4 regions of the Dickeya aquatica genome follow, and region 3 is predicted to be linked to each of the others. Evidence: predicted binding sites of a transcription regulator. Region 3 holds the regulator's gene; each other region holds the start of a gene.
What was found. The regulator CRP, encoded in region 3, controls carbon source genes, mostly activating them, when cyclic AMP is high. The targets are predictions, from matches to a motif close to ATGTGANNNNNNTCACAT.
Positions count from the first base shown of each region.

Region 1: a site for CRP is predicted at 3,929-3,946, ahead of azuC (stress response protein AzuC). Genes of this name have one in related genera too.
Region 2: a site for CRP is predicted at 4,551-4,568, ahead of yrbN (protein YrbN). Genes of this name have one in related genera too.
Region 4: a site for CRP is predicted at 3,081-3,098, ahead of focA (formate transporter FocA). Genes of this name have one in related genera too.

Region 1 covers NZ_LT615367.1:895,192-902,569, reverse strand. Annotated here, with positions in the region: gene queF (NADPH-dependent 7-cyano-7-deazaguanine reductase QueF) at 1-252, shown strand, start outside; gene DAQ1742_RS04090 (LysR family transcriptional regulator) at 329-1,249, opposite strand; gene DAQ1742_RS04085 (tartrate dehydrogenase) at 1,379-2,464, shown strand; gene DAQ1742_RS04080 (alpha/beta hydrolase) at 2,625-3,656, shown strand; gene azuC (stress response protein AzuC) at 3,770-3,847, opposite strand; gene DAQ1742_RS04070 (multidrug efflux MFS transporter) at 4,174-5,367, shown strand; gene DAQ1742_RS04065 (LysR family transcriptional regulator) at 5,479-6,396, opposite strand; gene DAQ1742_RS04060 (alpha/beta hydrolase) at 6,713-7,378, shown strand, end outside.
Region 2 covers NZ_LT615367.1:702,588-709,965, reverse strand. Annotated here, with positions in the region: gene ubiU (ubiquinone anaerobic biosynthesis protein UbiU) at 1-498, shown strand, start outside; gene DAQ1742_RS03240 (U32 family peptidase) at 513-1,391, shown strand; gene DAQ1742_RS03235 (luciferase-like monooxygenase) at 1,509-2,528, shown strand; gene DAQ1742_RS03230 (DEAD/DEAH family ATP-dependent RNA helicase) at 2,586-4,472, opposite strand; gene yrbN (protein YrbN) at 4,485-4,544, opposite strand; gene nlpI (lipoprotein NlpI) at 4,653-5,537, opposite strand; gene pnp (polyribonucleotide nucleotidyltransferase) at 5,665-7,378, opposite strand, start outside.
Region 3 covers NZ_LT615367.1:4,069,205-4,076,582, reverse strand. Annotated here, with positions in the region: gene DAQ1742_RS18530 (PTS sugar transporter subunit IIA) at 1-105, shown strand, start outside; gene DAQ1742_RS18525 (L-ribulose-5-phosphate 4-epimerase) at 150-842, shown strand; gene DAQ1742_RS18520 (3-keto-L-gulonate-6-phosphate decarboxylase UlaD) at 973-1,620, shown strand; gene crp (cAMP-activated global transcriptional regulator CRP) at 1,716-2,348, opposite strand; gene DAQ1742_RS18510 (OsmC family protein) at 2,674-3,081, shown strand; gene DAQ1742_RS18505 (phosphoribulokinase) at 3,121-3,990, opposite strand; gene DAQ1742_RS20760 (hypothetical protein) at 3,989-4,117, shown strand; gene DAQ1742_RS18500 (YheU family protein) at 4,175-4,411, opposite strand; gene DAQ1742_RS18495 (hydrolase) at 4,416-5,345, opposite strand; gene DAQ1742_RS18490 (LysE family translocator) at 5,561-6,166, shown strand; gene DAQ1742_RS18485 (ABC transporter ATP-binding protein) at 6,225-7,378, opposite strand, start outside.
Region 4 covers NZ_LT615367.1:2,097,718-2,105,095, reverse strand. Annotated here, with positions in the region: gene serC (3-phosphoserine/phosphohydroxythreonine transaminase) at 1-701, opposite strand, end outside; gene ycaO (30S ribosomal protein S12 methylthiotransferase accessory factor YcaO) at 972-2,735, shown strand; gene focA (formate transporter FocA) at 3,158-4,015, shown strand; gene pflB (formate C-acetyltransferase) at 4,071-6,353, shown strand; gene pflA (pyruvate formate lyase 1-activating protein) at 6,625-7,365, shown strand.

The DNA.
Region 1 (7,378 bases), 1.3 Mb from region 3:
AGCGTGGTGATAAAATATGAAGGGCGGCAGATAGACCAGGAAGCGCTGCTGCGTTATCTGATCTCTTTCCGCCAGCATAATGAATTCCACGAGCAGTGCGTTGAGCGCATTTTCAATGACCTCAAACGCTACTGCCAGCCACAAAAACTGTCGGTATTCGCCCGTTATACCCGACGCGGCGGTCTGGATATCAACCCGTTTCGCAGCGATTTTGAGTCTGAAGCCACCACCGGACGGCTGGTGCGCCAGTAAGCATCGGTATTTTCTCTGGAGAGCGCCGCCCAAGGCGCTCCCCCGTATATTGCTCGCCGAATACCACGCCCCAGACTTACTCTGTCGCACTCTCCCCTTGCGGAGCCAGCACAGTCGGCAGTTGCTGTTTAAGCCAGCTAACAAAAGCCGAAATACGCGCCGGAACATGGCGGCGCTGCTGATAGACGGCGTAAATATCCGCTTCTGGCAGAGTGTAATCCGTCAGCAGCGCAATCAGTTTCCCCTTCGCCAGCCAGGTGTGCGCATCCCACCATGAGCGCAAAATAATGCCATGCCCATCGAGCGCATAGCGCATGATAACTTCGCCATCATTCGCCGACAGATTACCGAAAGCCCGGTGGGTAAACTCCTGTCCGTGGCGATAAAAACGCCACAATCCGTAATCACTTTCATATTGACGCAGCACCAGGCAATTGTGCCCGGCCAGACCGGCGACGGTTTCTGGCGTGCCATGCGTTGCCAGGTATTCGGGAGACGCGCACAGAACTCTGGGGTTGTGCACCAGCGGGTGTGCCACCAGCCGCGAATCCGGTGGCGAGCCAAAGCGGATGTCGATATCCACCCCGGCATCCAGCATATTGAGCGGCTGGCTGGTGAGCTGTAACTGAATATCAAGTTCCGGGTGCTGACGGGCGAAAGCCGATATTAGCGGCGCAATATGACGACGCCCGAAACCAAACGAGGCATTGACGCAAAGCCGCCCGCGCAGCGTCAGTTGATAGCGGCGGACCTGGCCTTCCAGCGCGTCGATATCATGCAAGATAGGGAGTGCGCCATCGGCATAAAGCTGGCCTTCTGGCGTCATATCCAGCCGCCGCGTAGTACGGCGGATTAATTGCACCCCCAGTCGTTGCTCCAGTTGAGTCAGGCGTTTGCTGACCGCAGGCAGCGATAAGCCATATTCGCGTGCCACCGCCGTCAGGCTGCCAAGTGCAGCAATGCGGCTGAAGAACAGCAGATCGTCAATTGCACTCATTCATTCTTCTCTTTTATTCAACAATGGCTTTACCAAAAGCGAAATTGTTTACGTCAAACAGAGTAAATACACTGCCCGTTACCCAAGTACAACGCCCTACACTGCAAAACTGCACATTCAGGAGTCACCATGTCTACACCGAGTTATCGCATTGCCGTTATCCCCGGCGACGGTATTGGCAAAGAAGTCATGCCGGAAGGCGTACGGGTACTGACCCGCGCCGCCGAGCTGTTTGATATTCACTTAACGTGGGAATGGTTTGATTTCGCCAGCGCCGACTACTATCGCCAGCATGGCAAAATGATGCCGGATAACTGGTTTTCCTTGTTAAAAGATTTCGATGCCATCTATTTCGGTGCCGTCGGCTGGCCCGAGGTGGTGCCGGATCATGTGTCATTATGGCAATCGCTACTGTTGTTCCGCCGGGAGTTCGACCAGTACGTTAACCTGCGCCCCTGCCGCCTGATGCCAGGCGTCAAAGCACCGCTGGCGGGGCGTCAACCGGGTGATATCGATTTTTATATCGTGCGGGAAAATACCGAAGGGGAATATTCCAGCGTCGGTGGCACTATGTTTGCTGGCACCGAACGTGAAGTGGTGATCCAGGAAACCGTAATGACCCGCGTCGGCGTAGATCGCATCCTCAAATTCGCCTATGAACTGGCGATGAAACGCCCGAAAAAACACCTCACATCCGCGACAAAATCTAACGGCATCGCCATCACCATGCCCTACTGGGACAGCCGGGTCGCCGACATGGGGCAACATTACCCTGAGGTAAAAGTAGACAAATACCATATCGATATTCTGACGGCTAACTTTGTATTGCACCCTGACTGGTTTGATGTGGTGGTTGCCAGCAACCTGTTTGGTGACATCCTCTCGGACCTGGGCCCGGCGTGCACCGGCACCATTGGCATTGCACCCTCGGCGAATATTAACCCGGAGCGCACCTTCCCAAGCCTGTTTGAACCGGTGCACGGCTCTGCGCCAGACATCGCAGGCAAAGGTATTGCCAACCCGATAGGCCAAATCTGGTGTGGTGCGATGATGCTCGAGCATCTCGGTCACGACGAAGCCGGGGCTGCCGTGTTGCGCGCCATCGAACAGGTGCTCTTGCAGGGGCCGGACAACGCACCGCTCACGCGAGATCTCGGTGGCCGTGGCGATACGGCGTCGTTAGGCAACGCGATTGCACAGGCCCTGAGCCGCTGATACGCCAGCGTCCTGCGTACAATGCTCTGACCGTTGCGATGACACCGCCCCATGTTGTGCCTTCTACCCACGGTCAGATATCCATATCCTGTTGAGCGCAGCAACTGTAGATTACACACCGGTGAGCAATGATAGCCACCACTTAAACAGGAGAATATTTATGCGTACAGGAATACGTTTTACACTGGCTACACTAACAACACTGCTGTTGAGCGCAGGTTCTGCGCTGGCCGCCGATGCCGACCTGCCCGGCTATACTGCGGGTGCGGAAGTCATCCGTGTGACGAAAACACAAGGTCAGGTCGATGTACTCAGCGGTGTTATCTACAATCAGATAAAGCAAACCCGAGCCGTTCGCCAGCTAAGAATGTCGCTTATTGTACCCCGCACCGCTGACCTGAAACCGGCCATCGTGTACTTCCCTGGTGGGGGTTTTACTTCTGCCGATCATGAAAAATACATCGAAATGCGCATGGCACTGGCTCAGGCCGGTTTTGTTGTCGCCGCCGCTGAATATCGCGTCGTCCCTGACACCTTCCCGGCTCCGCTGGAAGATGGCAAAGCGGCGGTGCGTTATTTACGCGCTCACGCCAGCGAATACGGCATTGACCCGACCCGCATCGGCGTACTGGGTGATTCTGCCGGTGGTTACGTGTCTCAACTGGTGGGTACAACGAACGGCGAAAAAGCGTTCGACAAAGGGGATTATCTCGATAAATCCTCAGATGTTCAGGCCGTTGTAACGCTGTATGGCATTTCCAATCTGCTCAATATCGGTGAGCGTTTGCCGGAAAACCTGCAAAAAGTGCATGAATCACCGGCGGTGACAGAAGCGCTGTTGCTCAATGGCCCGGCCTTTCGTGACTTTGCTGGCGCATCGGTGATGAGCGACAAAGCCAAGGCATTAAACGCCAGTTCAATGGGCCACATCAAAGGTAACGAGCCGCCGTTTTTAATCATGCACGGCAGCGATGATACCCATGTTTCGCCCTGGCAGAGTGAGCAGCTCTATAAGGCGCTGAAAGCGAAGGGCGATAAAGCTGATTATGTCGTGGTCGCAGGCGCACAGCATGGTGATTTAACCTGGTTCCAGAAGCCGATTATCGACAGAGTGGTCAGTTGGTTTAAGGCACAGCTCGGCGAGCCGGTGAAAGGCGGCGGACAAACGGCTGACCCAGGTGCACGCCTGTAATTGCAACGAACCCCGATTCAAATAAGAAAAGGCCACTATGCAGTTGCAGTGGCCTTCTTCATGATGCTTTCCGGTGTTATCGTGGCGGCGCGCAGTGGGCCGGTACGACAGGCTTAGTGCATCGCACCCGGCGGAATGTCTTTATATGCGTTAACATAAGCGACCAGAAGTTTTTTCAGGAATTTACGCACGTTGATCACCTTGGGTAATGAGTGGTTTGTGAACTTTCTGGTAAAAGATTGTACGTTTTGTTGAGTCTGGACGCAAGATTTATGTGATGCACATCACACAAAAACAGGAATGGTGTTTCGGTTTATATGAACTCACTGATTTCACTCGTAATCCCCTCCCGTGCAATGGCGTTACGCGCTGGCACACCAAACGCTATCAGCCCCTCAGCCAGCGTGCAGAAAAAAGACAAAACCATTTCCCGGCTAAGGAAAAACCTCCATACTAGTGCCCACTTTGCCAGTTCGTGCGTACTGCCTGGCGTTTACTGACAGCTGAAACCTGCCTTATGGAAACCTGGAAACTCAACCTCTTCGCCGCCTGGCTGGGATGTTTCTTTACCGGTATGGCGATGAGCCAAATCCTGCCTTTTCTGCCTCTTTATATCGAACACCTCGGGGTGAGTGACCATACCGCACTGAACTTGTGGTCCGGGCTAATTTTCAGCTGTTCGTTTCTGGTTTCAGCAATTGTTGCGCCATTGTGGGGCAGCCTTGCCGATCGCAAAGGCCGTAAGCTGATGCTGCTGCGTGCCGCGCTCGGCATGTCGCTGGTGATGGGGTTGCAGGGCCTGGCCACCGACGTGTGGCAGTTATTTATACTGCGGACATTGATGGGGTTGACCTCCGGTTATATTCCAAATGCCATGGCGCTGGTCGCCTCGCAGGTGCCACGCAGCCGCAGTGGCTGGGCACTGGGCACGCTTTCAACCGGGCAGGTGGCCGGGGTGCTGATAGGGCCGCTGCTCGGCGGCATGATGGCGGATACTATTGGCCTGCGCACGGTGTTCTTCGTCACCTCGGGGATGCTATTCATCTGCTTTTTGATTACGCTGTTCGCCATTCGTGAAAATACGATTACCGTTAGCAAAAAAGAGCAACTCAATAACCGCGCGGTATTCGCCTCTCTGCCATATCCGCTACTGATAATCAGCCTGTGTATCACTACGCTGATGATTCAGATGGCCAACGGATCGATAAGCCCTATTCTGACGCTGTTTATCCGTGACCTGTCACCGGATATCGGCAACATCGCTTTTGTCAGTGGCGTCATTGCCGCCGTTCCCGGCATTTCGGCTTTGTTGTCGGCACCACGCCTTGGCAGGCTTGGCGATCGCATCGGTTCACAACGGGTACTGGTGGTGGCACTGTTTTTCTGTGCGTTACTGTTCTTTTTGATGTCGGCGGTACAAAGCGCGGTGCAGTTAGGTATCTTGCGCTTTGCTCTCGGCTTTGCCGATGGCGCGCTCATGCCTGCGGTACAAGCGCTGCTGGTGAAATACAGCAGCCAGCAAGTCACCGGACGAATTTTTGGCTATAACCAATCCTGCATGTATTTGGGTAACGTCGTCGGCCCGCTACTCGGCTCCGGCATCTCTGCGCTGTTCGGTTATCGCTGGGTGTTTCTGGTGACTGCCCTGCTGGTACTGATCAATGCCGTACAGCTGGCGGTCAGTTTTGCCCGCCAGCCGCAAAAGCGCTGAACAGGCGTTGTCCAGCGACATCGGCTCCATCGCGTCTTCATGCCAGTGTCAGGTCAGTGAGCAATGTCTGCCTCTTGGTAAGCAGCCCGGTCTGACCTTTTGCGTTCCCCGTCATCCCCCGGCATCCGGTGTGTGCAGCACCGGGTGATGCCGCTCCATAAAATCCAGAAAACGGCGCACCATCGGAATCGAGGCACTGCGTTTTAAGTAGCTGACGGCAAAGGTACGGTGAATCGGGGTGGCAATCGGCCGAATGGCAATCTCATAGCCTTTCAGGCTGAAAGCGACCGAGGAGCATAAAAACACCACACCGCCATGATGCATCACCAAATCCATAATGATATCGAGGTTGCTGCACTCACGAAAACAGGTTGGTTCAAGCCCGGCGCGGCTAAATGCCGTCAAAACCGCAGCATGCTCACCGGTGCCTTTTTGCGGCACAATCGGTCGCTCTTGCGCCAGTTGAGAGAGTGTCAGGCTTGCTTCGCCCGCCAGCGGATGCACGCTCGCCATCACCGCAACCAGGTTGTCTTGCAGGAAAACAGAATGATTAAACAACGGGTCTTGCAGATAGTCATCAAACGGGGTGGACAGCGAGACATGAATTTGGGCATTTCTCACTTTCTCCAGCAAATCACGGCTGACGCCATCAATAAACGAGAGTTCGATATTCGGGTGCTGTTGCTGGAACTGTGTAAAAACATCGTAATATTTCAATCGATTAAAGATAGGGATCACCCCCACTATCAACGCACCATCCTGACTCTCTTCGTAGGATTGCACAAACTGTTCGACATCATAATACTCTCGAATCAGGGGTTTTACTTTGTCGTCAAATGCCTGGCCAAACGGTGTCAGCGAGAACTGCCGGGTGGTGCGATTAATCAATTTTCTTTGCAGATCCTGTTCAAGACGGGATATTTCCTGGGAAAGAAAAGCCTGAGAGATATTGAGTGATTTGGCAGCCTGAGTGAAGCTCCCTTTGCGTACCAGTTCGTGATAATAAAGTGCTCTTTTTATACTTATCATGATTATTTTTATACCCACCATACTTCAGATTGCAAGCGCATTGCTTGTATGTGTGCGTCCCTAGTCTCTTATTGATGCACATGATGACATGTATTCATGGCGACTCACCACCTCGCCCCTATTTTTCTTTTTTCACCTCGAATTATTCAGAATATATAACATTATACAAATAGCAATTATATTAAATTGCAAAAATACTAATGTGAGATTAAGCACACTTGCATTCATCTCAGCCATGATAGCCTGCCGCAGATTTTCCCTCCCCCGTTATTAAAACGGTCGCTATTCGCTTCATAATAATTTTAAGGAATACTTCATGCGTACCCCTTTGCTAAAAATGATGCTGTTATCTTCTGTAATGATCGGTGCTACGACCCAGGCTCCCGCGATGGCCGCAGACAATAAACACGACGACAATATACACGAACTGGCAATAACACCACGCCAGACCTCGGTAAAACTGATTTCTGATGTGGTCTATGCTCAGGTGCCGATGCGCGGTTATCCCAACGTGGCGTTAAAAATGGATATTCTGCAACCGGAAATGAAATCACCTCAGCCCGTCGTGCTGTTTATTACCGGCGGAGGATTCATTAATGCTAACAAAGACAATTATATCCAGCAGCGTCTGGCGATGGCTCAGGCCGGTTATGTGGTTGCCAGCATGGAATACCGCGTCGCCCCAACGGTCATGTTCCCGGCCCCGCTGGAGGATGTGAAATCGGCCATTCGCTATCTGCGCGCCAATGCCAGCAAGTTTGGTATTGATGCCAGCCATCTGGCGGTATTCGGCGCATCTGCCGGTGGTTATCTGGCTGCGTTTTCCGGTACAACCAGCGGCAGCCGCCAGTTCGATAAAGGCGACAATCTCGATCAAAACAGCAACGTACAAGCGGTGATTGATTTTTATGGCTTGTCTGATTTAACCCGCGTGGGCGAAGGCTTCCCCGATAACGTCGTTCAAAAACATACCACCGCCTCT
Region 2 (7,378 bases), 1.1 Mb from region 3:
AGCCTGTGCATTATGGCCGAAGGACGCTGTTATCTGTCGTCCTATTTAACCGGTGAGTCCCCGAATACCGTGGGGGCCTGCTCGCCGGCACGCTTTGTGCGCTGGCAGCAAACGGATCAGGGCATGGAATCCCGCCTGAATGATGTACTGATAGACCGCTATCAGGATAACGAAAATGCCGGTTATCCCACCTTGTGTAAAGGCCGCTATCTGGTTGATGGCCAGCGCTATCACGCGCTGGAAGAGCCGACCAGCCTCAATACGCTGGAGTTGCTGCCGGAGCTGATGGCCGCCAACATCGCGTCGGTAAAAATCGAAGGCCGCCAGCGCAGCCCGGCCTACGTCAGTCAGGTGACAAAAGTGTGGCGTCAGGCGATTGACCGCTGCAAAGCCGACCCGGCGCATTTCAGTGCCACCCCAGAATGGATGGATGCACTGGGCGCACTTGCCGAAGGCACACAAACCACGCTGGGCGCTTACCACCGTCAGTGGCAGTAGCGGGAGAACACACAATGAAATATTCACTAGGCGCACTGCTTTACTACTGGCCAAAAGCTGACATTGAGGCTTTCTATCACGCCGCCGTTACCAGCAGTGCCGATATCATCTATCTGGGTGAGACGGTGTGCAGTAAACGGCGCAGCATGAAAGTAAACGACTGGCTCGCCTTAGCGCGTGATGTCGCGCGCAGCGGCAAGCAAGTGGTTATCTCCACGCTGGCGCTATTGCAAGCCCCCTCTGAACTCAATGAGCTACAACGCTATGTGGAAAACGGCGAGTTTCTGCTGGAAGCCAACGATCTCGGTGCGGTTAATATGGCCGCCGAGCGCGGTCTGCCGTTTGTCGCCGGACATGCGCTGAATTGCTACAACGCCTATACGCTGCGCTTGCTGCACAAACAGGGCATGATGCGCTGGTGTATGCCCGTTGAGCTGTCGCGTGACTGGCTGCAACATCTGCTCAATCAATGTGATGAGCTGGGCTTTCGCCATCAATTCGAGGTTGAAGTGCTGAGCTATGGTCATCTGCCGCTGGCTTATTCCGCACGCTGTTTTACCGCTCGCTCGGAAAACCGCGCCAAAGATGAGTGTGAAACCTGTTGTCTGAACTATCCACAAGGCCGTCAGGTGCTATCGCAGGAAAACCAGCAGGTGTTCGTGCTCAACGGTATCCAGACTCAGAGCGGTTACTGCTATAACCTGGGTAATGATTTGGCCTCCATGGACGGGCTGGTGGATATCGTGCGCCTGTCACCGCAGGGGCCTGACACGCTGGCGATGCTGGCGCGTTTTCGCGCTAACCAGCATGGGGAACACCCGCTGGTGCTGGAAAACCAGCAGGATTGCAACGGCTACTGGCGGCGTCTGGCCGGGCTGGAGCTGGTTGATTAGCTCGTCAGGGACGATGCGCACGCATCGTCCGTTATCTCGTGTTAAGACAGCGTAACATCTTATCCGTGTTTATTTTGGGCTGACACGTTCAGCCCCTTAACCTGATGAGTGACGCTTATGACCGCTAACGTTCCTTTCTCGCTGCTCGATCTGGCTCCCATCCCGCAGGGCAATACCGCCCGTGATGCGTTTCACCATTCTTTGGATCTCGCGCAACATGCAGAATCCTGGGGATACCAGCGCTACTGGCTGGCCGAACACCACAACATGACCGGCATCGCCAGCGCCGCCACCTCAGTGCTGATCGGTTACATTGCCGGTGGAACACAACGTATCCGGCTCGGTTCCGGTGGAGTAATGCTGCCAAACCATGCGCCACTGGTGATTGCCGAGCAGTTCGGTACACTCGAATCGCTCTACCCCGGCCGTATCGAGCTCGGGCTTGGGCGTGCGCCGGGCACCGACCCGCGCACCATGCAAGCACTGCGCCGCCATTTGCACACCGATCTTGACGATTTTCCGCGCGATGTCGCCGAATTGCAGCACTACTTTGCCGATGCCAAACCAGCACAAGCCGTGCAGGCGGTGCCGGGACAAGGGCTGAATGTGCCAATCTGGCTGTTAGGCTCCAGCTTCTATAGCGCGCAGTTGGCCGCCTCAATGGGATTGCCATTTGCCTTCGCCGCCCATTTTGCCCCCGATATGCTGTTACAGGCGCTACAGCTTTACCGCGACAATTTCCAGCCTTCCGCTCAACTGGAAAAACCGTACACCATGGTGTGCGTTAACGTCATCGCCGCCGACAGCGACAGCGACGCCCGTTTCCTGTTTACGTCACTGCAACAGCAATTCATCAACCTGCGCCGCGGCACACCGGGGCCGCTGCCTGCGCCGGTCGAGTCGATGGCGGCTTACTGGTCAGCCGCCGAGCAGTTTGCCGTGGAACAGACATTACGGCTCGCCATCGTCGGCTCGCCGGCCAGCGTGCACCACGGCCTGCAAACCCTGCTGCGGGAAACCCAGGCCGACGAGCTGATGCTCAACGGCCAGATATTCAACCATCAGGCCCGATTGCGCTCTTTTGAGCTTATCGCACAATTACAGCCAGAGGTTGTACGCCAGCCGCGAATGGCCTAATCACAGGCATAAAAAAACCAGCCCGAAGGCTGGTTTTTCACATCAAGACCGGTTGTATCAGGCGTCATTGAAACGACGTGGTGCACGCTGGCCTTCACGGTTGCCACGACGCTCACCACCACCTTCACGGCGCTCACCGGCAAACGGACGGCGGCCATTACCGCTGCCAGCACGTTCACCGAAACCACGACCACCGCGTTCGCCACGCTCACCGCCTTCACGGCGCTCACGACGTTCATGCGGCTGTGCATCACCCATCAGTTGCATATTCATCGGCTTGTTCAGAATACGGGTACGAGTGAAATGCGACAGCAATTCTCCCGGCATTCCTTTCGGCAGCTCGATGGTTGAGTGAGAAGCAAACAGCTTGATGTTACCGATATAACGGCTGCTGATGTCACCTTCATTGGCAATGGCACCCACGATATGGCGAACTTCAACACCATCATCACGGCCCACTTCAATGCGGTACAACTCCATTTCACCCACATCACGACGCTCACGGCGAGCCGGGCGCTCATCACTGCCACTGCGCTCAGTCCGCGGGCCACGATCATTACGTTCGCCACGGCGCTCGAAACGATCTTCACGCTCACGGAATTCACGACGCGGGCGTGCCGGTGCATCCGGCGGCAGGATCAGCGGGCGTTCACCCTGTGCCATTTTCAGCAGAGCCGCTGCCAGCGTTTCCACATCCAGCTCATCCGCAGGCTGCAATTTCGCCAGCAGAGCACGGTACTGATCCAGATCACTACTTTCCAGTTGCTGCTGAACTTTTGCCGCAAACTGCGCCAGACGACGCTGACCCAGCAATTCCGCATTCGGCAATTCCACTTCAGGAATGGTCAGCTTCATGGTGCGTTCAATATTGCGCAGCAGGCGGCGTTCGCGGTTTTCCACAAACAACAGCGCACGGCCGGCACGGCCCGCACGGCCGGTACGGCCGATACGGTGAACATAGGACTCGGAATCCATTGGGATATCGTAGTTCACCACCAGACTGATACGCTCAACGTCCAGACCACGAGCGGCAACGTCGGTGGCAATCAGGATATCCAGACGACCATCTTTCAGGCGCTCCAGCGTTTGCTCACGCAGCGCCTGGTTCATGTCACCATTTAGCGCCGCACTGTTATAACCGCTGCGCTCCAGCGCTTCGGCCACTTCCAGCGTGGCATTCTTGGTGCGCACGAAAATGATGGCTGCATCAAAGTCTTCCGCTTCGAGGAAACGGATCAGCGCTTCATTTTTACGCATGCCGTATACCGTCCAGTAGCTCTGGCTGATATCCGGGCGCGTGGTGACGCTGGACTGAATACGCACTTCCTGCGGATCGTTCATGAAGCGACGGGTAATGCGGCGGATCGCCTCCGGCATGGTGGCGGAGAACAGCGCGGTCTGATGTTCAGCCGGGATCTGCGCCATGATGTTTTCCACATCTTCAATAAAGCCCATACGCAACATTTCGTCGGCTTCATCCAGTACCAGACCGCTCAGGTTGGACAGATCCAGCGTACCGCGTTTCAGGTGATCCAGCAGACGACCCGGCGTACCGACGACGATCTGCGGCCCCTGACGCAGGGCACGTAACTGCACGTCATAACGCTGGCCGCCATACAGTGCGACCACGTTAACACCCTGCATATGTTTAGAGAATTCATTACAGGCTTCTGCTACCTGCACCGCCAGTTCACGGGTCGGTGCCAGCACCAGCATTTGTGGCGCTTTCAGTTCAGCCTTGATGTTATTGAGCAACGGCAAAGAAAACGCCGCTGTCTTGCCGCTACCTGTCTGGGCCATACCCAGCACATCACGGCCGTTCAACAAATGGGGAATACACTCCGCCTGAATCGGGGACGGTTTTTCATACCCCATGTCAGACAGTGCATTCAAAATAGGAGCAGACAGCCCCAAGCTAGCAAAAGAGGTTTCAAACTCTGCCATGTAAACTAAGCCTCACTTCAAAATGGCGGCCAGTCTACATAACTTGTCGAGAAAATACTCAATCATTTTCATTGAAAAGTGTGAACCGGCTCAAATTGGATTAAAAAGCGAACAATAAAGCCTCGCCCGTTAAGGCGATGAAGAAATCATCATGATTTCAGGCTGAAAGGTGTTCGTCAGCTATTGCTGGTCCGATCCTGATAGGTCGTCTTGCTCTTGGCCTAACTGCGCCAATTCCAACAATGCATAGCGGTGCTCAACAAAATTGTGAACATTGTTAGCAACCGTCAGCTTGAACAACGCCTCGGCGGTGTTCTTGTCCCCCAGACTTAGGTAGTGCTTACCTAAATAGAAGTCAGTTTCACTGAGATGCTCGGCGAGCGAAGTGTTATCCTTAGCTTCTTCCTGAATCCGCTGCATCAAGGTTTTCTCGTTGATGTAGCCCAGGTAGAATTCGACAATCGTCCATCCCCACACACCTTTCTTTGCGCCCTCGTAGCGTTCTTTTAACGCCGATTTGGCCTTCTCGGGATTGATTTCTCTCTCCACCAGATAAAGCCACAGGGAACGGAAAGGATCATTAGGATCGTCGCGATAAAACGCTAGCAGATCATCCTGCGCCAACAGGTAGCGACCGCCGTAGTACAAAGCGATGCCCCGATTCAAACGCGCATAATTGTAAGTTGGATCAAGCTCTAATACAGAATCAAACGCTTCATAGGCAGCATCAAAATTGCCTGCCTGCGTCAAATAAATGCCGAGATAATTAAATACCTCCGGCATATCGGGGCGGATAGAGAGCGCTTGTGAAAAATCATTTCGCGCTAATGCCCGTAACCCGAGACTATCATACAGCACTCCGCGCTCATATAACAGCTGTGCCCGCTCATCGGGAGTAATTGCCCGGCTCGCGAGGATTTGTTCCATGCGTGCCAGGATGACTTCCTGTTGCAACGTAGGCTGCAACGGGACGGCCAGCAATGCATCTTTGCGCCAATCCGTGTTGCTGCATCCTGCCAGCATGATTGCTGTCGCAACATAACACCAGCGCAAGAAAGGCTTCATTTCCCACTCCCGAAGACAAACATTGGATGAACATCCTGTCCCCGACTGCTCAGTATAAGGATATCCGTTCCTTATAATACACGCAGCTCCTTCACACTGTAAGGAGCTGCCAATCGATTATCCGTTATTATTCTTCACTGGAAACCGGAACAGTTTCCTGAGATTGAGCAGTTGCTTCTTTTATGCTCAAACGGACACGCCCCTGACGGTCTACTTCCAGCACTTTGACCGGTACTTCCTGGCCCATCTGCAAGTAGTCGGTCACTTTCTCAATACGCTTGTCCGCAATTTGAGAAATGTGTACCAGCCCTTCTTTACCGCCACCGATCGCCACAAATGCACCGAAATCAACAATGCGGGTCACTTTACCCTGGTAAATACGACCCACTTCGATTTCAGCGGTGATTTCTTCGATGCGACGGATCGCCAGGCGGGCTTTATCGCCATCAGTAGACGCAATCTTCACCGTACCATCATCTTCAATTTCGATGGTGGTACCAGTTTCTTCGGTCAGCGCACGGATAACCGAGCCACCTTTACCGATCACATCTTTGATCTTGTCAGTGCTGATCTTAATCGTGTGGATACGCGGAGCGAACTCAGAGATTTCACCACGCGGAATGCTGATAGCCTGCTCCATCACGCCCAGGATGTGCAAACGCGCCCCTTTTGCCTGATTGAGTGCCACTTGCATGATCTCGCGGGTGATCCCTTCGATTTTGATGTCCATCTGCAAGGCGGTAACGCCTTCACGACTACCGGCAACTTTAAAGTCCATATCGCCGAGGTGGTCTTCATCGCCGAGGATGTCAGACAGCACAACGTAGTTGTCGCCTTCTTTTACCAGACCCATCGCAATACCCGCGACGGCAGCCTTGATAGGCACGCCAGCATCCATCAGCGCCAGAGAAGCACCGCACACGGACGCCATGGAAGAAGAGCCGTTAGATTCAGTGATTTCAGACACCACACGCACGGTGTACGGGAAGGCTTCTGGTTTCGGCATCACGGCCAGCACGCCACGTTTCGCCAGGCGGCCATGACCAATTTCACGGCGTTTCGGTGAACCTACCATGCCGGTTTCGCCCACAGAGTACGGCGGGAAGTTGTAATGCAGCAGGAAACGATCGGTACGTTCACCCATCAGTTCATCAATGTTCTGCGCATCACGCTCGGTACCCAGCGTCGCCGTCACCAGCGCCTGTGTTTCACCACGAGTAAACAGTGCAGAGCCATGAGTACGCGGCAGCACGCCGGTGCGCACGTCCAGACCACGGATCATGTCTTTTTCGCGGCCATCAATGCGTGGCTCACCACGCAGCACGCGGCTACGTACCACGTTTTTCTCAATGCTGCCGAGAATGTCACGCAGTTCATTTTCGTCCAGCGTTTCATCTTCAGCCAGCAGTGCCGCAACGACATCAGATTTAATCACATCAACCTGAGCATAACGCTCTTGCTTTTCAATGATGCGATAAGCATCGCCCAGACGGGCTTCGGACAACGCCTGCACGCGGTTATGCAATTCCACATTCACAGCAGGAGCTTGCCAGTCCCATTTCGGTTTACCGGCTTCTGCGGTCAGTGCTTTGATATTTTCGATGACGATCTGCTGCTGGTCGTGACCAAACACCACCGCCCCCAGCATCTGATCTTCACTGAGCAGATCCGCTTCAGATTCCACCATCAGCACCGCACCTTCAGTACCGGCCACTACCAGATCCAGACGGCTGGTTTTCAGCTCTTCGCTGGTCGGGTTCAGTACGTACTGATCGTTGATATACCCAACGCGTGCCGCACCAATCGGGCCATTGAACGGAATGCCAGACAGGCTCAGCGCA
Region 3 (7,378 bases):
GACGAGAACAGCGATACCGGAATTAACCTCGATAAACTGCGGGTGTGCACCAGCCGTGAAGAGGTATTCAGTGTGATTGATAAGGCGCTGGCACAGCCTGCCTGAGCCGCAATAAGGCGCTCCGTGCAGGGGCGCAGGAGAGAATGATGATGTACCCGCAATTGAAGGCTATCGTACTGGAAGCCAACCTGTTGCTTCCCCGTCACGGCCTGGTGACGTTGACCTGGGGCAATGTCTCCCAAATTGACCGCGCTCAGGGCGTTATTGCCATTAAACCGTCGGGCGTTTCCTATGAGCAGATGACCCTCGACGATATCGTGGTAGTGGACATGGACGGGCGTGTGGTGGAAGGGCACCTTAACCCTTCCAGCGACACGGCTACCCATCTGGCGCTCTATCAGGCGTTTAGCGGTATCGGCGGTATTGTGCATACCCATTCACGCCACGGCACTATCTGGGCGCAGGCGGGGCTGGATATTCCCGCGCTCGGTACGACCCATGCCGACTATTTCTACGGCGATATTCCCTGCACCCGCGCGTTGAGCGAGCAGGAAATCGCCCGTGAGTATGAAAAAAATACCGGTGCGGTGATCGTGGAGGAGTTTCAGCGCCGGGATCTCGATCCGCTGGCCGTACCGGGTGTGGTGATCACCGGCCATGCGCCCTTCTGCTGGGGGAAAAACGCGCTGGATGCGGTACACAATGCGCTGGTGCTCGAAGAGGTGGCGGCGATGGCGCTGTCAACCCGCCTGCTCAACCCGGCGATTCATATCGATCAGGCGCTTTCTGATAAACACTATTTCAGAAAACACGGCGCGAATGCCTACTACGGCCAGCGTTAAGCCACCGCGCCTGAATAACGTCACTGTTTGAAATAGCGACTTGAAATGAATAGTGGCATCACGCCACGGGCAGCGCTCGCCCGCACGTCGCTGTTTCCGGTATTTTCACTTTTGGAAAGGAAATAACATCATGACTAAACCTATGCTGCAAATTGCCCTGGATTCGACAGACCTGGCCACAGCGGTTGAGATTGCTGAGCGTGTTGGCGGGTTCGTTGAGGTTATCGAGGTCGGTACCATTCTGGCCTTTGCTGAAGGCATGACGGCGGTGCGCACCCTGCGCGAGCGCCACCCTAAACACATTATTGTGTGTGACATGAAAACCACTGACGGCGGAGCCATTCTGGCGCGCATGGCGTTCTCTGCCGGGGCGAACTGGATAACCGTCTCGGCGGCAGCGCACGTTGCCACTATTGCCGCCTGCAAAAAAGTGGCCGATGAGTTTGGTGGCGAAATCCAGATTGAGCTGTACGGCAACTGGAGCCTTGATGATGCCCGGCAGTGGGTTGATATGGGCATTACCCAGGCGATTTATCACCGCTCGCGCGATGCGGAGCTTGCCGGAGTTAACTGGACGAGTGACGACCTCGGCCGGATGCGTGCGCTTTCTGAACTGGGGCTGGCGTTGTCGATTACCGGCGGCATTGTGCCGCAGGATATTCACCTGTTTGAAGGTATCAGCGCCAAGACCTTTATCGCCGGTCGTGCGCTGGCGTCTGAGCGTGGTAAGGCGACCGCTGAGGCACTGCGCACCGAGATCAATAAATACTGGTCGTAACGCGTCGCACGCGACACTCACCGATACGCAACGCAAAATAAGCAGGGCGGCCATTGGCCGCCCTTGCTGGTGATGGAGACACGTTGATGAAGGTATCAACGGGTACCGTAAACCACGATGGTTTTACCGTGGGCAGAGATGAGATCCTGGTCTTCCAGCATTTTCAGGATACGGCCGACAGTTTCACGGGAACAGCCGACAATCTGGCCTATCTCCTGACGGGTTATCTTGATTTGCATACCGTCCGGGTGGGTCATGGCATCCGGTTGTTTGGCCAGGTTCAGCAAGGTCTGTGCGATACGCCCTGTTACGTCCAAAAATGCCAAATTGCCGACCTTCTGCGAGGTCACTTGCAGGCGGCGGGCCATCTGTGAGGAGAGGCGCATCAGAATATCCGGGTTAACCTGGATAAGCTGACGGAATTTTTTATAGGAAATTTCAGCGACTTCGCAGGCAGTTTTTGCCCGAACCCACGCACTGCGCTCCTGCCCATCTTCAAACAAGCCAAGCTCGCCAATAAAATCGCCCTGATTCAGATAAGACAGAATCATTTCCTTGCCTTCTTCATCCTTAATCAGCACGGCAACCGAGCCTTTCACGATGTAGTAAAGCGTCTCTGCTTTTTCACCCTGATGGATCAGAGTGCTCTTCGATGGGTACTTGTGAATGTGACAATGAGAAAGGAACCATTCGAGAGTCGGGTCTGTTTGCGGTTTGCCGAGAACCATTCGCTGTTATCCTCTGTTGTAATTCACTGCGCAAATCACAGGGCTCAGAGTTCCCTGTACGGCGTGATAACATAGTTATAATTCAAATTCCGTCCTGGCGGAATGACGTCAGGGATGATACGGAGACGGTCTATCAATGACGCCGGTAAACTGGTGGCAGTCAGGCAGAGGCCCGACACACACGGGTTTACGTCCTCCGTTTGTAACACAGGTTGAGTGTAGTGTCTCGTGTTGTCTCGCTTCAGCATGATTAAGCTCTGATTATCAGGCTTTTTTGTTCATGAGCGGTGCAAAATTTCAAAAATAGTTGATTGAGGGCAAAATTATGCAGGCTCGGGTGAAATGGGTTGAAGGATTGACGTTTTTGGGTGAGTCCGCATCCGGTCATCAGGTGCTGATGGATGGCAACTCAGGCGACAAAGCGCCCAGCCCGATGGAGATGGTACTGATGGCCGCCGGAGGCTGTAGCGCCATTGATGTGGTGTCCATCCTGCAAAAAGGTCGCCATGATGTGGCCGACTGTGAAGTGCGTCTGAGCGCCGAGCGCCGTGAAGAGGCACCGCGCCTGTTCACCGCCATTAATTTGCACTTTATCGTGACCGGCAAAGCCTTATCGGAAAAAGCCGTGGAGCGGGCGGTTGCGCTCTCGGCAGAAAAATATTGCTCGGTGGCACTGATGCTGGAAAAAACGGTGACGGTGACTCACAGCCATGAAGTCATTGCGCGGGGTTAAGGCATTGACGCGCGGCGGCTTAACCACCGCCGCGAGACGTCACGCTATCCCGTTACCTTCAACAAGCCGCTGTACCAGCGGTGCCATAATCAGCTCCATTGCCAGCCCCATCTTGCCGCCCGGCACCACCAGGGTATTGATGTGCGAAATAAATGACCCCTGTAACATCGCCAGCAGATAGGGGTAATCCATATTGTTTAATCCCTGAAAGTGGATAACCACAAAGCTCTCATCCATTGAGGGAATGGCTTTGGCGGCAAACGGGTTGGAGGTATCGACCGTTGGGACGCGCTGAAAATTGATATGGGTGCGGGAAAATTGCGGCGTGATATGGGTGATGTAATCTTCCATTGAGCGCACCACCGAGTCCATCACCGCTTCGCGTGAATGGCCGCGCTCGTTGATGTCACGCACCAGCTTTTGAATCCACTCCAGATTGACGATAGGCACCACCCCCACCAGCAGGTCAACGTGCTGCGCGACGTTATGCTGTGCGCTGACAACGCCGCCATGCAGCCCTTCGTAGAACAGCAGATCGGTCGGTTGTGGTATCGGTTCCCAGGGCGTAAAGGTGCCAGGCACCTGATTGTAGGGAATAGCTTCATCATAGGTGTGCAGGTATTTGCGGGTCTGGCCGGTGCCGGTGCGGCCATAATCGATAAATGCCTGTTCCAGCTGGCTAAAATCATTGGCTTCCGGCCCGAAATAGCTGATATGACGGCCGACATCGCGCGCTTTACGGATAGCCATATCCATTTCCGGGCGGGTATAGCGGTGGTAACTGTCACCGTCTACCAGCGCGGCGCGCAGGTTAAGTTGCTGGAATATTTTACGAAATGCCAGGCTGGTGGTGGTCGTCCCGGCACCACTGGAGCCTGTAACCGCGATAATCGGGTGCTGATGAGACATGCGAACCTCCGCTGACATTGCCGCCGGTAAACCGGGTCATCGTCGTGAAATGTTTATTAAAAGCCTGAGTATGAATGCCTTGCTTATTGAAGGCGATATCTTGCGAACCGTCAGGGATATCCGATAAGTGTTAGCATATCTGTTGCCTGCCGACACGCCAATTTGCGTGTTTCACCCCCGTGACTCACGGGTGTTCGCGCTCTGTACGGCCAAGCTGGCGGCGCGGCATGATATTGACGGTTTCATGCAGTTCAGACCACACCAGCACCACCTCGCCCTGGCGTAACTGCTGCTCGACGGCGGCGACTTTCTCTTCCAGCGTGCGTTCATGCTCACCGTAATCGGTGCCTTCGCGCAGCACAAAGGCTTCAATCAGGTTTTTTAGCGTCGGTGCCGCCAGTTCCTGCCAGGGGATTATCATGGTTTCAGCTCCGCTTGGGTTCCAGATACGCAGTCAGCCAGTCAGGGACGCACTGCTCCAGCCATAATTGTGGTTGACGCCAGGTACCGCTGACAAAGCCGACATGGCCGCCGTGCTGCGTCAGGCAGTAGTGGATGTTGCCCGGCAATTGCGACAGTTTAGGGATAACCTCCGTTGTCATAAACGGGTCATCTTTGGCATGTACCACCAGCAACGGCTGGCGAATCTGCGCCAGTCGCGGCAGGGCGCTGCTGCGCCGGTAGTAGTCATCCGCATCAGCAAACCCGTGTAACCGGGCGGTGACGAGCTGGTCGAACTCTTTCAGATGGCGGATTTGGCGCAAGCGCTCTGCCGAAACCGGCAGGCAGTTGGGGTAGGCAGCAAGCTTGCGCAGCGCATTGCGGCGTAACAAATTAAGCAAATAGCCCTGATAAACGCGAGAAAATCCGCGCTCCAGCCGACGGCTGCACGGCTCTAGCTGCAACGGTGCCGAGATAATGGCCGCGACGTCCGGCAGGTTGGCGCTATCGTGCTGGCTCAACAGGCAGGCGAGCATGTTGCCGCCAAGCGAGACGCCGATGGCAGCGGTAGGGGCATTGCCGAAGGTGCGCGCAAGCCAACCGAGGAAGTAGCTCGCGTCATCCGTTTCCCCGGCGTGGTAGCCGCGAGCCAGTCGGTTGGGCTGGCGGCCACAGCCGCGAAAATGCATCACCACCGCCAGCCAGCCGCGTTGCTGGCAGGCGGCCATCATGCCGTGGGCATACGGGCTGTGAAAACTGCCTTCCAGCCCGTGGAACAGCACCACGCGCGGCTTGTGCCGTGCCGCTGCCGGGTCTTCGCTCCAGGCCAGCTCTACAAAGTCACCATCCGGCAGCGTGAGTGTTTGCCAGTGCGGCTGGAGTGCCGGGCGACGGCGCAGCAGGCGTGGCAGCATCGTTTGCAAATGAGGGTTACTGCCTCCTGCCAAAGGCTGAAATGGCAGGTTGTTGTGTGAAATCCGGTTCATAAACAGTGAGTGATGAGCCATTCGTCATGATGAAACGGTGCCCCTGCACAGGGATACCGGGCGAAAAACTTGTCTGTGCCGTGGTGCGCTGTTAGCTTGATGGTTTCATGCCAAATTGATACCTATTAAGGGATTGCTGTTTCATGGAGCACGTCGGTCTGTTTTTCTCAATGCTCGGTTTTTTGTGGGTCGCCGCCATTACGCCAGGCCCTAATAATATGCTACTTACCGCCTCGGCGGCCAATTTTGGTCTGTGGCGCTCAATGCCGCTGATGATAGGCATTATGCTGGGTATGCAAAGCATGCTGCTGCTGGTGGCGCTGGGATTAGGCAGCCTGATTCTGCTGTATCCGACGCTGCATCTGGCCTTAAAGGTACTGGGTAGCCTCTACCTGCTCTGGTTGTCATGGAAAATCGCCACCGCCGCTTATGAGCGGCTTGATACCGAGAGTGCGCCCTCACGGCCAATGCCGTTCTACCAGGGCGGGCTGTTGCAGTTTCTTAACCCGAAAGCCTGGTTAATGGCATTGGGCGCAGTGGCTGGTTTTAGCCTTGCCGGTGAAGGCTATGTCGGCTCGGTGGTCGCTATCAGTATCGCAATGTTCAGCGTTAATTTGGTCGCCGGGTTTATCTGGTTAGGGTTTGGCGCGCTGATAGGCCGCCTGCTGCAAAGCCCGCGCGCCTGGAAAATATTCAATCTGGCGATGGGCGTGCTGACGGCCACCTGCGTGTTGATGGTCTGGCACTAGTCTGGTGTGACGCACGGCGGGCTTTCAGGCCGCGCCGTGATTAACGCCAGTGTATGCCTTACGCCGGGTTTTCCGCTTCACGCAGGAACTGCTCAAGCTGCTCTTGCGCGTCCAGCCACGCCATTTCCGCGTCTTCCAGTGCGGTTTTGGTGCTGCTTTGCTGTTGCAGGCAGTCGGTTAGCTCGCTTTTACGGCTGGCGTCGTAAAGGGCGCTATCCGAAAGGCGCTCTTCCAGCGTACTGAGCGTGGCCTGCAGTTTCTCCATTTGCTGTTCAAGCTGGCTGATTTGCTTACGCAATGGTTGCGTGAGCGTGCGCAGCTCCGCCTCCCGGCGCTTTTGCTCTTTGCGCGATTGCGCGCTGTTGGCGGCATTTTCTTTCGGCACGCTATCTGCGCTGTTGTCCTGCTTTTGCGCATCCAGCAGCCATTGCTGATAGTCCTCCAGGTCGCCATCAAACGGCTCGACCTTGCCGCCGTGCACCAGATAGAGGTCATCGGTGGTGGAGCGGATCAGGTGCCTGTCGTGCGATACCACCACCAGCGCGCCTTCAAAATCAATCAATGCTTCGGTCAGTGCCTGACGCATATCGAGGTCAAGGTGGTTGGTCGGTTCATCGAGCAGCAGCAGGTTCGGGCGCTGCCAGACGATGAGCGCCAGCACCAGCCGCGCTTTTTCACCACCGGAAAAGCGCTCGGTGTGCTCGGTGACTTTATCGCCGCGAAAACCGAAGCCGCCCAGATAATCACGCAGTTGCTGCTCGGTTTCCCGTTCAGCCAGCCGGGTTAAATGCTGGATAGGTGATTCGTCTGCGCGCAGAAACTCCAACTGATGCTGGGCGAAATAGCCAAGGCGCACGCCTTTGGCCAGGCCGATATCGCCGCTAAAGGGCTGGATTTCACCGGCCAGCAGCTTGATAAGCGTCGATTTCCCGGCCCCGTTATGACCCAGCAAACCAATGCGTGAACCCGGTACCAGATTGAGTTTAATGGAGTCGAGGATCAGGCGATCGCCATAGCCTGCGCTGACTTTTTCCATACGCAACAGCGGGTTGGGCAATGCTTCTGGCACCCGGAAACTGAAGCGGAACGGGTTATCGACATGCGCGGGCGCAATCAGCTCCATGCGCTCCAGCATTTTGATGCGGCTTTGTGCCTGCTTGGCCTTGCTGGCCTTGGCACGAAAGCGGTCAATATAGTGTTGCAGGTGGGTGA
Region 4 (7,378 bases), 2.0 Mb from region 3:
TCATTATCAGCCAGAACCTGATAATCCAGAATGGAAGGTAATTCACGACGAGCGTTACCGAGAAGGTCATCACGGACAATCACCAGCGTCAGGCCAGCCGGGCCAATATTTTTCTGTGCACCGGCATAAATCACCCCATACCGGCTGACATCAAGCGGACGTGAAAGAATACTGGAAGAGTAATCCGCCACTACAATTTTATCACCGAAATCAGGCTCTTCTTCGATGGCTAAACCGTCAATCGTCTCATTTGGACAGTAATGTACATACGCCGCCGTTTCAGATAAGGCCCAGTCACGCATTGCCTGTACACCACGCAAACCGTCTACGTGTGTTTTGACATCAATAACGTTCGGCTTACAGTATTTTTCAGCCTCTTTAACCGCACTGTGAGCCCAATACCCCCCATCAATATAATCTGCCGAGACATTGTCACCCAACAGGTTAAGCGGAACGGCAGCAAATTGAGCACGGGCCCCACCGTGACAGAACAACACTTTGTAATTTGAGGGGATCTTAAGAAGGTCGCGTAAATCCTGCTCAGACTCATTGGCTACCTGCATGAACTCTTTACTGCGATGACTGATTTCCATCACCGACGTTCCCAGCCCATGCCAGTTGCACAACTCCTGCTCCGCGCGACGCAATACTTCTACCGGTAACATAGCCGGACCGGCACTAAAATTAAAAACCTGAGCCATTTCCCCTCACCACGTATAAATAATAGCGACCTGTTTTTTTAGTCGCATCAGTTTACCCTGCTATCGGTTTTATCACTCGTTTTTCCTGCCTGCAATGCTTATTAGCCCAAGAGATGAAAAGTTGCATACCGGCTCGCGCGTTATTTATTGCCGTATGGCATCACTCACGGATCATTGCGAGACATTACGCAACACCAGACAGGTAAGATAGAGTCCCTCGTTAAAACCACGTATGATGCAGCCTCTTCATAACACATTCAGGTTCGTACCATGACCCAAACGTTTATCCCAGGCAAAGACGCCGCCCTGGAAGATTCCATCGCCCGTTTTCAACAACAGCTCCAAAACCTGGGGTTTACTATCGAGGAGGCCTCATGGCTGAACCCGGTCCCCAACGTCTGGTCAGTACATATTCGTGACCGTGACTGCGCGCTGTGCTTTACCAATGGCAAAGGCGCTACTCGCAAGGCCGCGCTGGCCTCTGCATTAGGTGAATATTTTGAACGGTTATCCACCAATTATTTTTTCGCTGATTTTTATCTGGGTCAGCAGATTGCAGAGGGTGACTTTGTTCATTATCCCGATGAAAAATGGTTCCCCATCCCTGAAGATGACAGCCTCCCGTCAGGTATTCTGGATGCGCGTTTGCATGACTTTTACGACCCAGAGCAGCAGTTAGTCGCCAGCGATTTAGTCGATTTGCAATCAGGTAATCACAACCGGGGTATTTGCGCCCTGCCGTTTACCCGGCAATCTGACCAGCAAACGGTCTACATCCCAATGAACATCATCGGTAACCTGTATGTATCAAATGGGATGTCAGCCGGGAATACCCGCAATGAGGCTCGCGTTCAGGGGTTGTCCGAAGTTTTTGAACGCTATGTTAAAAACCGCATTATCGCCGAAGCTATTAGCCTGCCAGCTATCCCGCAAGAGATACTGGCTCGCTACCCCGGTGTAGTTGAAGCGATTGCTACGCTTGAAAAAGAGGGTTTCCCGATCTTCGCCTACGATGCGTCGCTCGGTGGTCAGTACCCGGTTATTTGTGTTGTCCTGTTTAATCCTGCCAATGGTACTTGCTTTGCTTCTTTCGGCGCACACCCGGCCTTTGGAGTGGCACTCGAGCGCACCGTGACCGAATTACTACAAGGGCGAGGGCTCAAAGATCTGGACGTATTTACCGCTCCCACCTTTGATAATGATGAAGCCGCAGAACACACCAATCTGGAAACCCATTTTATTGACTCAAGTGGCTTGATTTCATGGGATCTCTTCAAAAAAGATGCCGACTATACATTTGCCGACTGGGACTTTAGCGGGACAACCGAGCAAGAATTCACCACGCTGATGGCCATCTTCAACAAAGAGGGCCAAGAGGTTTACATCGCTGACTACGAGCACCTGTCAGTTTATGCTTGCCGTATTTTGGTGCCAGGAATGTCTGATATCTACCCGGCAGAAGACCTGTTGCTGGCAAACAACAGTATGGGCGCACATTTGCGTGACACCTTGCTGGCATTACCAGATAGCGCATGGGAAAAAGAGGAATACTTGGCGCTGCTGCAACAACTGGACGATGAAGGGTTGGATGATTTTACACGCGTGCGCGAATTACTTGGCATTGCCACTGGCAAAGACAACGGCTGGTTTACCCTGCGTGTTGGTGAATTAAAATCTATGCTGGCCCTGGCTGGTGGAGCGCTGGAAGATGCACTCAGTTGGGTTGAGTGGTCGATGGATTTCAACCAGTCTGTCTTTAGCGCTGAGCGAAGCAATTACTACCGCTGCCTGCAAACATTACTGCAATTAGCGCTGGAGCCAGAGCGTGATGCCGAGCAGTATTACGATGCTTTCGTGCGTATGTATGGTCGCAACACCGTTGAGCTGGCAAGCGCAGCCGTTGCCGGTGAACAGTGCTTCTACGGGTTATTTGCTATAGATGCCGACCTGAAAGCATTACCGGCACATCAATCGTTACTGGCTGCGTATGAGAAGCTTCAGCAGGCCAAACGTCAGCATTGGCGGATAAAATAAACGCCCCGTGCAGGATGATATTCAAATGTCATCCTGCACGGCAGGACAATTAATATCCTTTATTTTAAAATGGTTATTGGTGTATTCCTGATTCGGTAACACAGCGAATATTTATTTTTACCTTGTCGATTAATGTTATCAACAAGTAAATAATAAATAAAATAACGTAAAAACAGCGCCGTTTTTTCTACAATACTTTATTTTATTTAACGCTAAAACGCGCTTTTCAACCCACAATTCAACAGTTTTTGTAATTTTTAAAAAAAATTTTCCTTTTTATTTTCATAAACATAAGTGATAAATCAAGGTGGGAAGCACCGTTGAACGGCCCGATAAATTTCACCGGTATGATCCATGTCAAATTCTGGCTAATCGGCCTTTGTTAATATTACAGCGTAGATAATTTTTAAGAGAGAGTTAGTGTGAAAGCTGACAACCCCTTCACTTTGTTATTACCACCCGCCATGGCAAAAGTCGCCGAGGATGCTGGTGTTTATAAAGCAACGAAACAACCGCTCACCGCTTTTTTTCTGGCAGTAACAGCGGGCGTCTTCATCTCCATTGCGTTTGTTTTCTATATTACAGCCACCACGGGTTCCTCTTCCATGCCTTACGGTATGGCTAAACTGATTGGAGGCATCTGCTTCTCGATGGGGCTGATGCTGGTCGTGGTTTGTGGGGCTGACCTGTTCACGTCAACCGTGCTAACCGTTATTGCCAAGGCCAGCGGTCGCATAACCTGGAAACAGTTATGGGCGAACTGGTTTAACGTGTATATCGGCAATCTGGTGGGTGCGCTATTCTTCGTTGCACTGATTTGGTTTTCTGGTGAATACATGGTCGCGAATGGCGCATGGGGGCTGAATGTGCTGCAAACGGCCAACCACAAGCTAGAGCACTCGTTTGTTGAAGCGCTTTGCCTTGGGATTCTGGCAAACCTGATGGTCTGTCTGGCTGTATGGATGAGTTATTCCGGCCGTTCTCTGACAGATAAAATGCTGGCGATGATCCTGCCTGTTGCGATGTTTGTCGCCAGTGGCTTTGAGCACAGCATTGCCAATATGTTCATGATCCCGATGGGGATTGTTATCAAGAACTTTGCTTCTGATACTTTCTGGCATGCCATCAGCATGACCGCTGCGCAGTTTGAACATCTGACTGTCAGCAACTTCATTATCGACAATCTAATCCCTGTCACCATCGGTAACATTATTGGTGGTGGACTACTGGTAGGTTTGACTTACTGGGTTATCTATTTGCGCGGTGGAGACAAGCACTAAGCTGCTGTCGGCCGCAACGTCGGGTTATAAAAATCCAATCAAAGGTAGGTGTAATATGACCGAACTTAATCAGAAACTCGCCCAGGCTTGGGAAGGTTTTAGCAAAGGCGAATGGCAGAATGGCGTTAACGTGCGTGACTTCATTCAGAAGAACTACGTGCCGTATGAAGGTGATGAATCCTTCCTGTCTGGTGCCACCCAGGCGACCAGTTCCCTGTGGGACAAGGTCATGGAAGGCATCAAACAGGAAAACCGCACCCATGCACCGGTTGATTTTGATACCGACGTTGCTGCAACGATTACCTCTCATGATGCTGGTTATATCAGCAAGAATCTGGAAAAAATCGTTGGCCTGCAAACAGATGCCCCGCTGAAACGTGCGATTATCCCGTTCGGCGGCATCAAAATGGTCGACAGCTCTTGCAAAGCGTATGACCGCGAGCTGGATCCACAGTTAAAGAAAATCTTCACTGATTACCGTAAAACTCACAACCAGGGCGTGTTTGACGTCTACACCCCAGACATCCTGCGTTGTCGTAAGTCTGGCGTGCTGACTGGCTTGCCTGACGCCTATGGCCGTGGTCGTATCATCGGTGACTATCGCCGTGTTGCGCTGTACGGTATCGACTACCTGATGGCAGACAAATTCGCTCAGTTCACTTCTCTGCAATCCAAACTGGAAAATGGCGAAGATCTGGAAGCAACGATTCGTCTGCGTGAAGAGATTGCTGAACAGCATCGCGCTCTGGGTCAAATCAAGGAAATGGCAGCCAAATACGGTTGTGACATCTCCGGCCCGGCGACGACGGCTCAGGAAGCGGTACAGTGGACCTATTTCGGCTATCTGGCTGCGGTAAAATCCCAGAACGGTGCCGCAATGTCCTTTGGTCGTGTGTCCACCTTCCTTGACATCTACATCGAGCGCGATCTGAGCGCAGGAAAAATCACCGAACAGGATGCTCAGGAACTGATCGACCACCTGGTGATGAAACTGCGTATGGTTCGTTTCCTGCGTACGCCGGAATATGATGAACTGTTCTCTGGCGACCCGATTTGGGCGACGGAATCGCTGGCCGGTATGGGTCTGGATGGTCGTACGCTGGTTACCAAAAACAGCTTCCGTTTCCTGAACACCCTGTACACCATGGGGCCGTCTCCGGAACCGAACATGACCATTCTGTGGTCTGAAAAACTGCCGCTGAACTTCAAGAAATTTGCCGCTAAAGTGTCTATCGATACTTCTTCTCTGCAATATGAGAACGATGACCTGATGCGTCCTGACTTCAACAACGACGATTACGCTATCGCCTGTTGCGTAAGCCCGATGGTAGTCGGTAAACAAATGCAGTTCTTCGGTGCTCGTGCCAACCTGGCGAAAACCATGCTGTACGCTATCAACGGCGGTGTGGACGAAAAACTGAAGATGCAGGTTGGTCCGAAATCTGAACCGATTAAAGCCGATGTGCTGAACTTTGATGAAGTGATGGAGCGTTTAGATCACTTCATGGACTGGCTGGCTAAACAGTACGTCACTGCGCTGAACATTATTCACTACATGCACGACAAATACAGCTATGAAGCTTCGCTGATGGCGCTGCACGATCGTGACGTATTCCGTACCATGGCATGTGGTATCGCAGGCCTGTCTGTCGCTGCTGACTCCCTGTCCGCCATCAAGTATGCCAAAGTCAAACCGATTCGTGACGAAAATGGTCTGGCTGTTGACTTTGACATCGAAGGGGAATACCCGCAGTTCGGTAACAACGACCCGCGCGTTGATGACCTGGCCTGTGACCTGGTTGAACGTTTCATGAAGAAAATTCAGAAACTGAATACCTACCGTGGCGCAACACCAACGCAGTCTGTACTGACCATTACGTCTAACGTGGTTTACGGTAAGAAAACCGGTAACACCCCGGATGGTCGTCGCGCGGGTGCACCGTTTGGACCGGGTGCTAACCCAATGCATGGCCGTGACCAGAAAGGTGCCGTAGCCTCTCTGACTTCCGTCGCTAAATTGCCGTTCGCCTACGCGAAAGATGGTATCTCTTATACCTTCTCTATCGTACCTAATGCGCTGGGTAAAGATGACGACGTGCGTAAAACCAACCTGGCAGGCCTGATGGATGGTTACTTCCACCACGAAGCCAGCATCGAAGGTGGTCAGCATCTGAACGTTAACGTGATGAACCGTGAAATGCTGCTTGATGCCATGGAAAACCCGGAAAAATATCCGCAGTTGACCATTCGCGTATCGGGTTATGCCGTTCGCTTCAACTCGCTGACTAAAGAACAGCAGCAGGATGTGATTACCCGTACCTTTACTCAGTCCATATAATCAGACTGATTGAAGTACATAGACTGAAGGCTCCACATTTGTGGGGCCTTTTTATACCCTCTCCCCTTCCTTTTGTGGATCCTCCTTCTCTTCGGCGATATCCTTCGCTGGCGGATGGACCCAAGCCTGTTTTGTCAGGCAGCCCGCCAACGCCGGGCTGCCTGACAAAACAGATTAGACACAGGACAAATATCATGGCCATGCCGCCATGTATTGGTTACTGCGCTCATCGAAGGCCGCTATTTCTCGGCCCAACCTGGAGAAACCTCGCATGTCAGTTATTGGTCGCATTCACTCTTTCGAATCCTGTGGCACCGTTGATGGCCCAGGAATTCGCTTCATCACATTCTTTCAAGGCTGCCTGATGCGTTGCCTGTATTGTCACAACCGTGACACCTGGGATACGCATGGCGGCAAAGAAGTGACGGTTGAAGAGTTGATGAAAGAGGTCGTGACCTATCGCCATTTTATGAATGCTTCTGGTGGTGGTGTTACCGCCTCCGGTGGTGAGGCAATTTTACAGGCTGAGTTCGTGCGTGACTGGTTTCGCGCCTGTCGTGAGCAGGGCATTAACACCTGTCTGGATACCAATGGTTTTGTGCGGCGCTATGATCCGGTCATTGATGAATTGCTGGATGTCACAGACCTGGTCATGCTGGATCTGAAACAGATTAACGATACCGTGCATCAGAATTTAGTGGGTGTATCCAATCACCGCACGCTGGATTTCGCCCGTCATCTCGCCAAACGTAATCAGCGCACCTGGATCCGCTATGTGGTGGTGCCGGGCTGGAGTGATGATGATGCCTCGGCTCATCAGTTGGGCGAGTTTATCCAGGATATGCGTAATATCGAAAAGATAGAACTGCTGCCATACCATGAGCTCGGCAAACATAAATGGACAGCAATGGGCGAAACCTACCAGCTTGACGGCGTGAAGCCCCCCAAAGCCGACACGATGGATCGCATCAAAGCGATTCTTTCCGGCTATGGACACAAGGTTGTGTACTAAACATAGCTTACTG